DNA from 3 places in the Agrobacterium sp. 16-2014-1-2a genome. Region 2 is predicted to be linked to each of the others. Evidence: riboswitches for the same ligand, from Rfam matches in the RefSeq annotation. Region 2 holds a riboswitch; each other region holds the start of a gene.
What was found. Region 2 has a riboswitch for thiamine pyrophosphate ahead of thiB (thiamine ABC transporter substrate binding subunit). Riboswitches for the same ligand answer to the same signal wherever they lie in the genome.

Region 1: linked by a shared signal. The riboswitch ahead of ACQZ45_RS24475 (ABC transporter permease) and the one ahead of thiB (thiamine ABC transporter substrate binding subunit) in region 2 are both predicted to bind thiamine pyrophosphate.
Region 3: linked by a shared signal. The riboswitch ahead of thiC (phosphomethylpyrimidine synthase ThiC) and the one ahead of thiB (thiamine ABC transporter substrate binding subunit) in region 2 are both predicted to bind thiamine pyrophosphate.

Annotation. Positions count from the first base shown of each region.
Region 1 is NZ_JBNWBX010000011.1:133,404-136,676, reverse strand. Features, by position in the region: gene ACQZ45_RS24480 (ABC transporter substrate-binding protein) at 1-423, opposite strand, end outside; gene ACQZ45_RS24475 (ABC transporter permease) at 420-1,205, opposite strand; TPP riboswitch at 1,334-1,436, opposite strand; gene ACQZ45_RS24470 (TadE/TadG family type IV pilus assembly protein) at 1,618-2,907, shown strand; gene ACQZ45_RS24465 (alpha-glucosidase) at 2,993-3,273, opposite strand, start outside.
Region 2 is NZ_JBNWBX010000005.1:181,437-184,709, forward strand. Features, by position in the region: gene thiP (thiamine/thiamine pyrophosphate ABC transporter permease ThiP) at 1-784, opposite strand, end outside; gene thiB (thiamine ABC transporter substrate binding subunit) at 804-1,817, opposite strand; TPP riboswitch at 1,856-1,966, opposite strand; gene ACQZ45_RS16880 (VOC family protein) at 2,012-2,404, opposite strand; gene ACQZ45_RS16885 (ABC-F family ATP-binding cassette domain-containing protein) at 2,496-3,273, opposite strand, start outside.
Region 3 is NZ_JBNWBX010000005.1:21,510-24,782, reverse strand. Features, by position in the region: gene ACQZ45_RS16170 (amino acid--[acyl-carrier-protein] ligase) at 1-212, opposite strand, end outside; gene ACQZ45_RS16165 (acyl-CoA dehydrogenase family protein) at 217-1,398, opposite strand; gene ACQZ45_RS16160 (acyl carrier protein) at 1,398-1,649, opposite strand; TPP riboswitch at 1,830-1,941, shown strand; gene thiC (phosphomethylpyrimidine synthase ThiC) at 2,036-3,273, shown strand, end outside.

The DNA of each region.
Region 1 (3,273 bases), on a different contig from region 2:
CGCATCCTCGAAACCGGAAACCGAGAAGCCGACCTTCTTGCCTTTCAGGTCCTTCAGGCTCTTGATCGGCCCGTCGGCCAGAACGGTGACGGTGTTCAGCGGGGTTTCGACCAGCGTGCCGAAACGGACGAGCGGCAGCCCTGCATCGTGGTCGAGATAGAGGTTCGGCTGGTAGTGTACACCGATATCGGCCTGTTTTGCCGAGACAAGACGCGGCACGGCGGATGGGTCCGCAGGCGGAACCAGCTCAACGTCCAGCCCGGCATCTGCGAACAGGCCGCGTTCCTTGGCAATCACCATCGGTGCATGGTCCGGGTTCACGAACCATTCCAGCAACACGGTAAGCTTGTCGGCCGCCTGCGATTGCACAGGCGAAAGCACGCTTGCTGCCGCGACGACGAGGGAAAGAAGAGTTCGTTTCATGGTGCCGAAAGTCTCCGCAAATGTTTGAAAGGAATGAGATGGTCTGTTTCTTTGGCCCAGGGGGCGAGGTTGGCCGTTGCCCGGTCGACGACAAGCCGCAGCAGCACCGCCATGACGGCGAGAATGGTCATGGCGGCGAACATTGTGTCGGTCTGCATGCGGGCATTGGACTGGATCATGACAAAACCGAGCCCGGCGGAGGCGCCCACCCATTCGCCAATGACCGCGCCGAGCGGGGCGAGCGGAGCTGCGACCCTCAGCCCGGAAATGAGTGAGGGAAGCGCCAGCGGCACACGCAGCCGGGTGAGGATTTGCCAGTGGCTCGCCTCCGTCAGCGAGGCGGCATCGAGGATTGTCCGATCCGTGCGATTGAGGCCGTCGGTGAAGGCTGAAGCGACGGGGAAAAAGATGATGATCGCCGTCATGACAACTTTCGAGGCCATGCCGAAACCGAACCAGAGTACGAGAATGGGGGCCAGCACGAAGACCGGAAATGCCTGCAACACGAGAACCATGGGCCAGACGAGGCGGCCAAAACGCGGGACGGCGGCAATCGTAAAGGCAACGAGAATGCCGGCGGCAATGCCAGCCGCAAGCCCGACAGCCATTTCACCTGATGTCACCATGGCCTGTCCGAACAGGAAGGCTGGCTGGCGCAGGAGTGCTGCGGCAACATCGGCGGGCGAGGGCAGGATGTAGCGGGGCGGTGCAAACAGCCAGATGCCCAGCTGCCAGACAATCAGAATAAGGACGACGCCCTTCAGCGCATGGGAGGCACGCATCGGCCGGGGCTCAGACGCAGCCGTACCGTATACGAAGGGAAGGATGTTTCATCATCATCGTTCGGTCTCCAGCTGTGGCGATCACGGAGATCCGGGCAAAGCGGAGAAGAGAAAGGGCAGTACCGCAAACGCGCTACAGTTTCCGTTCCTACGCCGGCATGACCCGGATCAGGTTCAAGGGTCCGGCTCATCGCCATCTCAGCACCGTCTGGTGCTCCCCTCGGAAGAGACTGTTTTGCTAGGAGGGTTTTGAAGTAATGTCAACGTTGAAAGTTAACGAGAATATTGGCGCATTTGCCGCGAACATATTAGTTGTTGATTATATTAAGTTTATCAAAAATTAGTTATTTATTGAAACCGCTTTTCAATTCCGCTGTATTAGCTTCAGCTCCCAGATTGGTTGGGGGCGAACTTGAAAAACTTCTGGCGAGAGAAATCTGGAAATTTTGGCATTCTGACCGCGCTGCTCATGGTGCCTCTGTGCGGGGCTGCCGGTGTGGCGCTCGATATTACGCGCGGCATGTCGGTCAAAGCCGATCTGCAGCAGGCGGCGGATTCCGCGGCTCTGGCGGCAGTCGCCGATATGTCCGCAAGTGTTCAGGCGGCAAAGAAGATGTCGGGGGACGGTGTCATTCCCGTCGGCAATGAAGAAGCCCGGGCATTCTTCGATGGCAATCAGCGCGGCGACGCGGACTACACCATTACCTCTGTCGATGTTTCGGTGATCAAGCACGGCAATGTGGTCGAGTCGTCCGTCAGCTTCAAGGCGTCGGTCAGCACGACCCTCTCAGGGCTTCTGGGGAAGGATTTCGTTTCGGTTGGCGGCACGGCCACGGCCAAATACGAAACGGAAACCTTCAGCGATTTCTATCTTCTGCTTGATAATACGCCCTCCATGGGAGTGGGCGCGACACCCACGGATGTTGCCACCCTGGTTGCGAACACTGGCGATAAATGCGCTTTTGCCTGTCACATCGTGAAGGACGGCGTGGCAGACCCGAACAGCTATTACTTCAAGGCCAAGAAACTCGGGGTTACAACGCGTATCGACGTGGTTGCCAAGGCAACCGCCAGCCTGATGGACACGGCAAAGTCCACGCGCAAAAGCAGCAATCAATATCGCATGGCCGTCTATACCTTTGGGGAACGGGCGGAAGATACCAAGCTGCTTGAGGTCGTTTCGCTAACCTCGGATCTCGACGCAGCAAAGAAAAAAGCTGGTGAAATCAACCTGATGTCAATCCCCTATCAGGGATACAACAACGACCAGCAAACAGATTTCGACCGGGCACTGATCCAGATTGGAGATAAGGTCGGCAGTTCGGGCACGGGCGCAAGCTCGGCAAATCCGGATAAGGTTATTTTCTTTGTTTCAGACGGGGTGGGCGACAGTTACAAGCCGTCCTCCTGTACGAAAAAACTGACAGGAGGCCGCTGTCAGGAGCCGATCGACATCAAAGACTGTACGAAACTGAAGGAAAAGGGTTTTCGTATCGCGGTGCTTTATACCACCTATCTGCCGCTGCCGACGAATGACTGGTATAATAGCTGGATCAAGCCCTTTCAGGCGGAAATCGGCTCACGCATGCAGAGCTGCGCTTCCCCGGGTCTGTACTTCGAAGTCAGCCCGTCCCAGGGCATCAGCGACGCGATGACGGTACTGTTCAAGAAAGCCATTACATCACCACGCCTGACGGGCTGATGGCCGTTTAGCGAGGCCTGTTAGAGCATCGGTTGAACGCCGCAATATTTGCGGCGTTTTTTGGAAATGGCCGGAAGGTGATGCTTCAAGCGATATTGCGAAGCTGTTCAAATAACGCAGTAAAGGGCGTTTCAGCGCGGTAAAACACAGCCGGCTGGCCTATCGGAGCCTCCACGGTGATCTCGTGCCCGCCAAAATACCGCGCGCCACTCCAAAGATGCATCCATTCCCCATCGCCCGGAAGGTAAAGCGTGCGCTGCGTCTCCCCCGCCTTCCAAACTGGTGCGACCAGCATGTCGGCCCCATAGAGATAGCTGTCCTGAATGGCATAGGTCTGCCGGTCGTTCTCGTGATGCAGGAAAAGCG
Region 2 (3,273 bases):
AAAAGGCAAGAAGGCCGAGCAGAACTGCTGTGACTGCAATCTGCAAAACCGAAAGCGCGATTGCCCTTTGCGGATCGAAATCAAACCGCAGCGCCTGATAGATTGCGACCTCAAGTGTCGTCGCCGCCGGTCCACCGCCCAGCAGAAGCACTAGCGTGAAGCTGGTGGCGCACAGCATGAAGACAAGCCCGGCAATACCGGGAACAAGCCGCGAGACGGCCGGCCACTCGATGAAGCGGAAAACCGAAACCGGCCCCATGCCAAGACTTGCCGCCATCCGCCAATATTCGCCCGGAATCCGCTCCAGCCCGGCCAGCATCAGCCGCACCGCAAGCGGCAGATTGAAAAACACATGGGCGATGAGAATGCCGGAAAGGCCGTAAATACTGAAGGGCTGCTCCGCACCGGCAAAAACAAGGGCAGTATTCAAAACACCCTGCCTGCCCCAGATCGTGATGATGCCGAAGGCGCCGACGATGACCGGCAGCCCCATCGGCACAGCCATCAACCTGATAATCCAAATCCGCCCCGGAAAATCCTGTCTGCGGGAGAGCGCAAGCGCCACCGGCAGGCCGAGAACAATGGAAAGAACAGTGGACAACGTTGCCTGATAGAGCGTGAAGCGCAGGATGCGCAGCGTGTAGGCATCCACGATTCCGGTGGCGGATGTGCCGGCATCGAAAGACAGGAGTGCTGATACAGCAAGCGCCATGAACAGGAAAACGGCGGCAAACGCCGCCGTTCCGCCAATGATCGACCATCTGTAGTCGCGACGCAGCATCATGCGCGGGCGTGCCTCTTGCTCAGTTCATGCTCATGGCCGCAAGCCATTCGTCGATCCAGGCCTTGCGGTTCTTCGCCACCTCTTCCGGGTCCATCAGGAAGGTCTTCTGCGGTACGACGAGTTTGGAAAATGCCTCGGGCAGGGGCGTGGACGTTGCCGCGACCGGCATCATCCAGTTGTTTTCCGGAATGGCATCCTGAAATCCTGATGTGAGCGTGAAAGCGAGGAACTGCTTCGCCAGTTCCTTGTGCGGCGCGTTTTTGAGAAGGCCGGAAACCTCGATCTGGATGTAATGCCCCTCGGAAAAACCCGCGGCCTGATAGCGATCCGTCTTTTCCGAGACCATGTGATAGGCAGGCGACGTGGTGTAGGAGAGCACCATCGGCACCTCACCCTTGGTGAAAAGGCCATAGGATTCCGACCAGCCCGGCGTAACGGTGAGAATGCGCTTCCGGAGCTTCGCCCAGGCTTCCGGTGCCTTGTCGCCGTAAACGGACTTCACCCAGAGCAGCAGGCCAAGCCCCGGCGTGGAGGTGCGCGGGTCCTGAATGGCGATTTTCTGTGAAGGATCGCCGTCCACCAGATCCTTCAGGCTCGTCGGCGGATTTTTTATCGTCTGCGTGTCATAGACAACGGCGAAATGACCGTAGTCGTAAGGGACGAAAATGTCGTCCTTGTAACCGCCCGGCACCTTGGCCGCCGATGCATCGATACCGCTGATATCGAAGAGGCCGGTCTGTTTCGCTTCCGCGACCAGATTGGTGTCGAGACCAACAACGACATCCGCCTTCGACGCCGCCCCTTCAAGCTTCAGGCGGTTGAGCAGCGCCACGCCATCCGCCACACCGACGAAATTGACCGTGCAATCGCACACTTTCTCGAAGGCCTCTTTCACCTTGGGGCCGGGACCCCATTCGGAAACGAAGCTTTCATAGGTGTAGACGGTCAGTTCCTGTCTGTCCTGAGCAGTGGCAAGACCGGGCAGAAACAACGAAACGGCAACGAGGGAATTCAGGAAAAGACGACGGCGCACGGGTATCTCCTCAAAAAACGAAAAGGGAAATAGCCGCTTGCCTTAAGCCGTCTAATCCCTCCGCCGGTATGAACCGGATCAGGTTCTTCGGGTTGGCAAGCCTCTCAGCCTTTTGCACGCAAGCACAAAAGACACCCCGTTAGATCAAGATGATGATGTAGTCCCGCTGTCTCTGATTGGCAAGATGGCTGCCGTCAGGCCTGCTGCACCATGTGCACCAGTTCCCAGACATGGCCGTCGGGATCCTGAAAACTACCGGCATACATGAAACCGTGATCCTGAACCGGTTTCCAGCTGCTGCCACCCGAGGCGAGCGCCGTTTCGATCATCCGGTCGATTTCCTCACGGCTTCCCGCTGTGAGACAGGTCAGGACCTCGGTGCTGCGTGTGGCGTCGGCGATATCGCCATTGATGAAATCGCGAAAACGCTCCTCCTGAAGAAGCATCACGAAGATGTTCTCCTCAACGATCATGCAGAGCGTGCGGTCATCCGAATATTCCGGATTGAAGGTGAAACCGAGAGCCGTGAAGAAGCTTCTCGATGTCTCGATATTCTTGACCGGCAGATTGACGAAGATCATGCGCATTTTCTGAACTCCTCCGAACCCGCACAGGAAACGGCAATTCCGCCTCCCTGTCAAAGGTGGATGAGACCTCAGTCAAGAAATCGCGACCAAGTCACCCTTCAATTTCCTCGCGCAGCATCTCCAACTCCAGCCATTCCTCTTCCATGGCTTCGAGCTTTTCGCGCAGCTTCGTCATTTCCTGCGCCAGCGTATTGAAGGTAGCCGGGTCCTTGGTGAACAGATTGGGATCGGCCATACGCTGCTCACGCTTGGCGATTTCGCCCTGCGCCTTCTCCATTTCCTTTGGAAGGTTTTCGAGCGCAAATTTTTGCTTGAAGGAAAGCTTGCCCTTGGCCTTTGAGGGGTCCTGCGACGCGGAGGCGGAAGGGGCGGTCTTTGCCTTTTCCTGCTTCTCCGCCTTGCGCTTTTCTTCTGCGGCACCCTTGCGTTGCGCCATCATGTCCGAGTAGCCGCCGGCATATTCGATCCAGCGTCCATCCGGCTGGTCCGGATTGGCGGGCGCGATTGTGGAGGTGACGGTACGGTCGAGGAAATCGCGGTCGTGGCTGACGAGAATGACCGTGCCGGAAAAGCCCGCAACGATTTCCTGCAACAGATCGAGCGTTTCGATATCGAGATCGTTGGTCGGCTCGTCAAGGATCAGCAGGTTGGTAGGCCGCGCCAGAATGCGCGCAAGAATAAGACGGGCGCGCTCACCACCGGAGAGGTTGCGGATGGGCGTGCGGGCCTGTTCCGGCTGGAACAGGAAGTCCTTCATGTAACCCGTCACATGTTTCAACTCGCCATTGACCAGCAAATTGTCGCCGCGACCGTCGGTGAGGTAATGAGCGAGCGTATCGTTTGGATTGAGATCTTCACGCTTCTGGTCA
Region 3 (3,273 bases), 160 kb from region 2:
TAACCGCTCTTTTCGAAATAGGCGCGGTTGATGCCGGGCGGGAAGCGGATCGCCTCTGCACTGTCCGGGCCGCCGGTGCGGTCGATCAGGCGTTCGAATGCGGCAATGACGTCCTCGAACTGGCCGCTGCGTCCGTAAAGACCATCGACACCCGTTTCAATCAGCAGGCCTTCTTCGAACAGTAGATCGAGAAACGATGTTTGCATATCCATGGTCTTATCCCAAGAGGCTGGTGTCCTGCTTGTGAACCAGCAGGAGATTGGCGGAATTGCCGAGAATACGGTCGTTGGAAATCATCAGGCGCGCGGAATGCGCGTCGCGAAGGTGTCGGCCAAGGCTGTAGGGCGTACCGTTCTTGTAACCCATGATGCCGCAGACCAGCATCGCTTGGTCGATGATCTCTAGAATGGTTTCCGAAGAACAGATCTTCACATTGTTCATGGCAACCGCGAACGCCATGGACATCAGCTTGTCCGGGTCGCTCTTGGTGTCTTCGTAAGCCTTTACGCCCGCAATGACGTTGGATTTGACCACCTGCAATTTCGTGGAAATTTCGGCAATGTGGATAGCGCCTGGCGGTGTGACACCGGGCGACTTGCGTGCAGCCGTCCTGACGAAGGATTGCGCGCGCAGCACCGCATCCGACGCGATGCCATACCAAACGGCGCTCCACAGAAGATGCGAGCTTGCAAGCATGGATTGCGCAGCGATTTCCGCAAATGGTTTTGGGAATATCTGCACCGCCGGTGCCTCGCCGCGGAACAGGAAACTGTCCGAACAGGTGCCGCGCATGCCGAGTGTGTCCCAGACATGGGTCTTCTCGAGCCTGTACTGATCTTTCAGGAAGACGGTCATCACCTGATCGGCCGGGGCGGCATCCTTGTGGGCGCGCGAGGTGATGAGGATGGCATCCGCATTGCTGCCGTAGGAAATGACGGTGGCGTCCTTCTCCAGCCGGCAAATGTCTCCTTCGACCTCGATAGCGCAGATGGAATTGCGCAGATTGCCGCCGATTCCGCCTTCGGTCGTGGCCGAGGCGAGCAGAAGCTGTTCGCTTGCAATGCGGCTCATGAAGCCCGCATGCCATGGGCTTGTCTCGCCGTGTTCCACAAGGCTCGATGCCTTGATGTGGTGCATGGCGAAAATCATCGCGGTTGCCGAACAGGCCTGGCCAAGCCGGGCGCAGATATCGGCGATTTGCTGTATGGATGCGCCTTCGCCACCAAGAGAGGACGGGACCTGAATGCCGAGAAGGCGCTCTTGTCTCAGCGCCTTGACGGCTTCCTCCGGGAAGCGACCGGTGACGTCCACCTCGTCCGCGTGTTTGGCGGCAATTGCTGCGACGCGGCTTGCGCGCGCGGACAGCGTTTCATCCTGCGGCGCAACGGTCACATTCATCAGGCTGCCTCTTTACCATCCAGAATGAGCTTAACGGTGTCTTCAATGGCCTTGATGCTGGCAAAGGACTTGCGGTTCAAGAGGTTGTCGGGGAATTCGATATCGAAAGCTTCCTCGATACCCAGCATCAATTGCACCGATGCAAAGGAAGAAAGACCCGCCGCATAAAGATCTGCTTCGTTTTCAATCGTATCGACGGGGGTAGGAAGCTGGCCGAATTTTGCCAGTATTTCACGAATAGTCGCATTCATTCCGACTTATCTCCCATGAATTTAACATCAGGATGGTTTGTGCTTATCGTTAATTTGAAAACGATAATATTCGCCTAAACCGTTAGGTTAATTACCACTAACGGCGCTTTTGTTGTTCGTCCACCTTTGCCAGCCATCAGCAGCACCCTTGACAAATGTCGGGCGGTGTTTTCTCTTGTGTCCATTCACCAGGGGTGTCCCGTCAAGGGGCTGAGATTCTGCTTTTATGCGCAGTGACCCGTTGAACCTGATCCAGTTCATACTGGCGTAGGGACGGTGCAAAGACCGAAGGTCGGATTGCGTGTAACTTGCGCTGCCGACGCGTCGGTATTTTCCATCATTCCGGCTCGAACTGGGTCTCCACTGTCAAACTTTGGAGCCTCATGATGAATATCGTTGCCAAGAATATCCCGCTTGTCGTCACAACCGGGCCGCATCCCGCCTCCACGAAAATCCACAAAACCGGAATTTTGCATCCGCATATTCGCGTGCCCATGCGCGAAATCGCCGTCCACCCGACGGCGGGCGAACCGCCGGTCACGGTCTATGATTCCTCAGGCCCCTATACCGATCCATTGCATAACGTTCTGATCGAAAAGGGTCTGCCACGCCTGCGTCACGACTGGGTTGTAGCGCGCGGCGATGTCGCGGCTTACGACGGTCGGCACGTCAAACCGGAGGATAACGGCTTTGCCACCGGCGAGCGGCTGACGCCGGAATTCGCCGTGCGCCACCAGCCGCTGAGGGCCACGGAAGGAAAAGCCGTAACGCAGCTTGCCTATGCGCGGGCAGGCATCATCACGCCGGAAATGGAGTTCATCGCCATCCGCGAAAATCTGGGGCGCGAAGCGGCGAAGGAGAAGCTGGCTCGTGATGGCGAGAGTTTTGGCGCGCAGATACCCGATTATGTGACGCCGGAGTTCGTCCGTCAGGAAGTCGCATCGGGTCGCGCCATCATCCCTGCCAACATCAATCACCCCGAGCTTGAGCCGATGATCATCGGCCGTAATTTTCTGGTCAAGATCAACGCCAATATCGGCAATTCCGCCGTCACTTCCTCCATGGCCGAAGAGGTGGAGAAGATGGTCTGGGCGATCCGCTGGGGTGCCGATACCGTCATGGACCTTTCGACCGGGCGCAACATCCACAATATCCGCGAATGGATCATCCGCAATTCGCCGGTACCGATCGGCACAGTGCCGCTTTATCAGGCGCTGGAGAAGGTCAACGGCATTGCCGAGGACCTGAATTGGGAAGTGTTCCGCGACACGTTGATCGAACAGGCGGAGCAAGGCGTGGATTATTTCACCATCCATGCCGGTGTTCGGCTGCATTACATTCCGCTTACCGTCAACCGTGTCACCGGTATCGTCTCACGCGGCGGGTCGATTATGGCCAAGTGGTGTCTGCATCATCACAAGGAAAGCTTCCTCTATGAGCATTTCGACGAGATCTGCGACATCTGCCGTGCCTATGATGTTTCCTTCTCGCTGGGTGACGGGTTGCGGCCCGGTTCGATTGCCGACGCCAACGACGCCGCGCAATTTGCCGAGCTGGAGACGCTCGGTGAGTTGACACAGATCGCATGGGCGAAGGATTGCCAGGTCATGATTGAGGGCCCCGG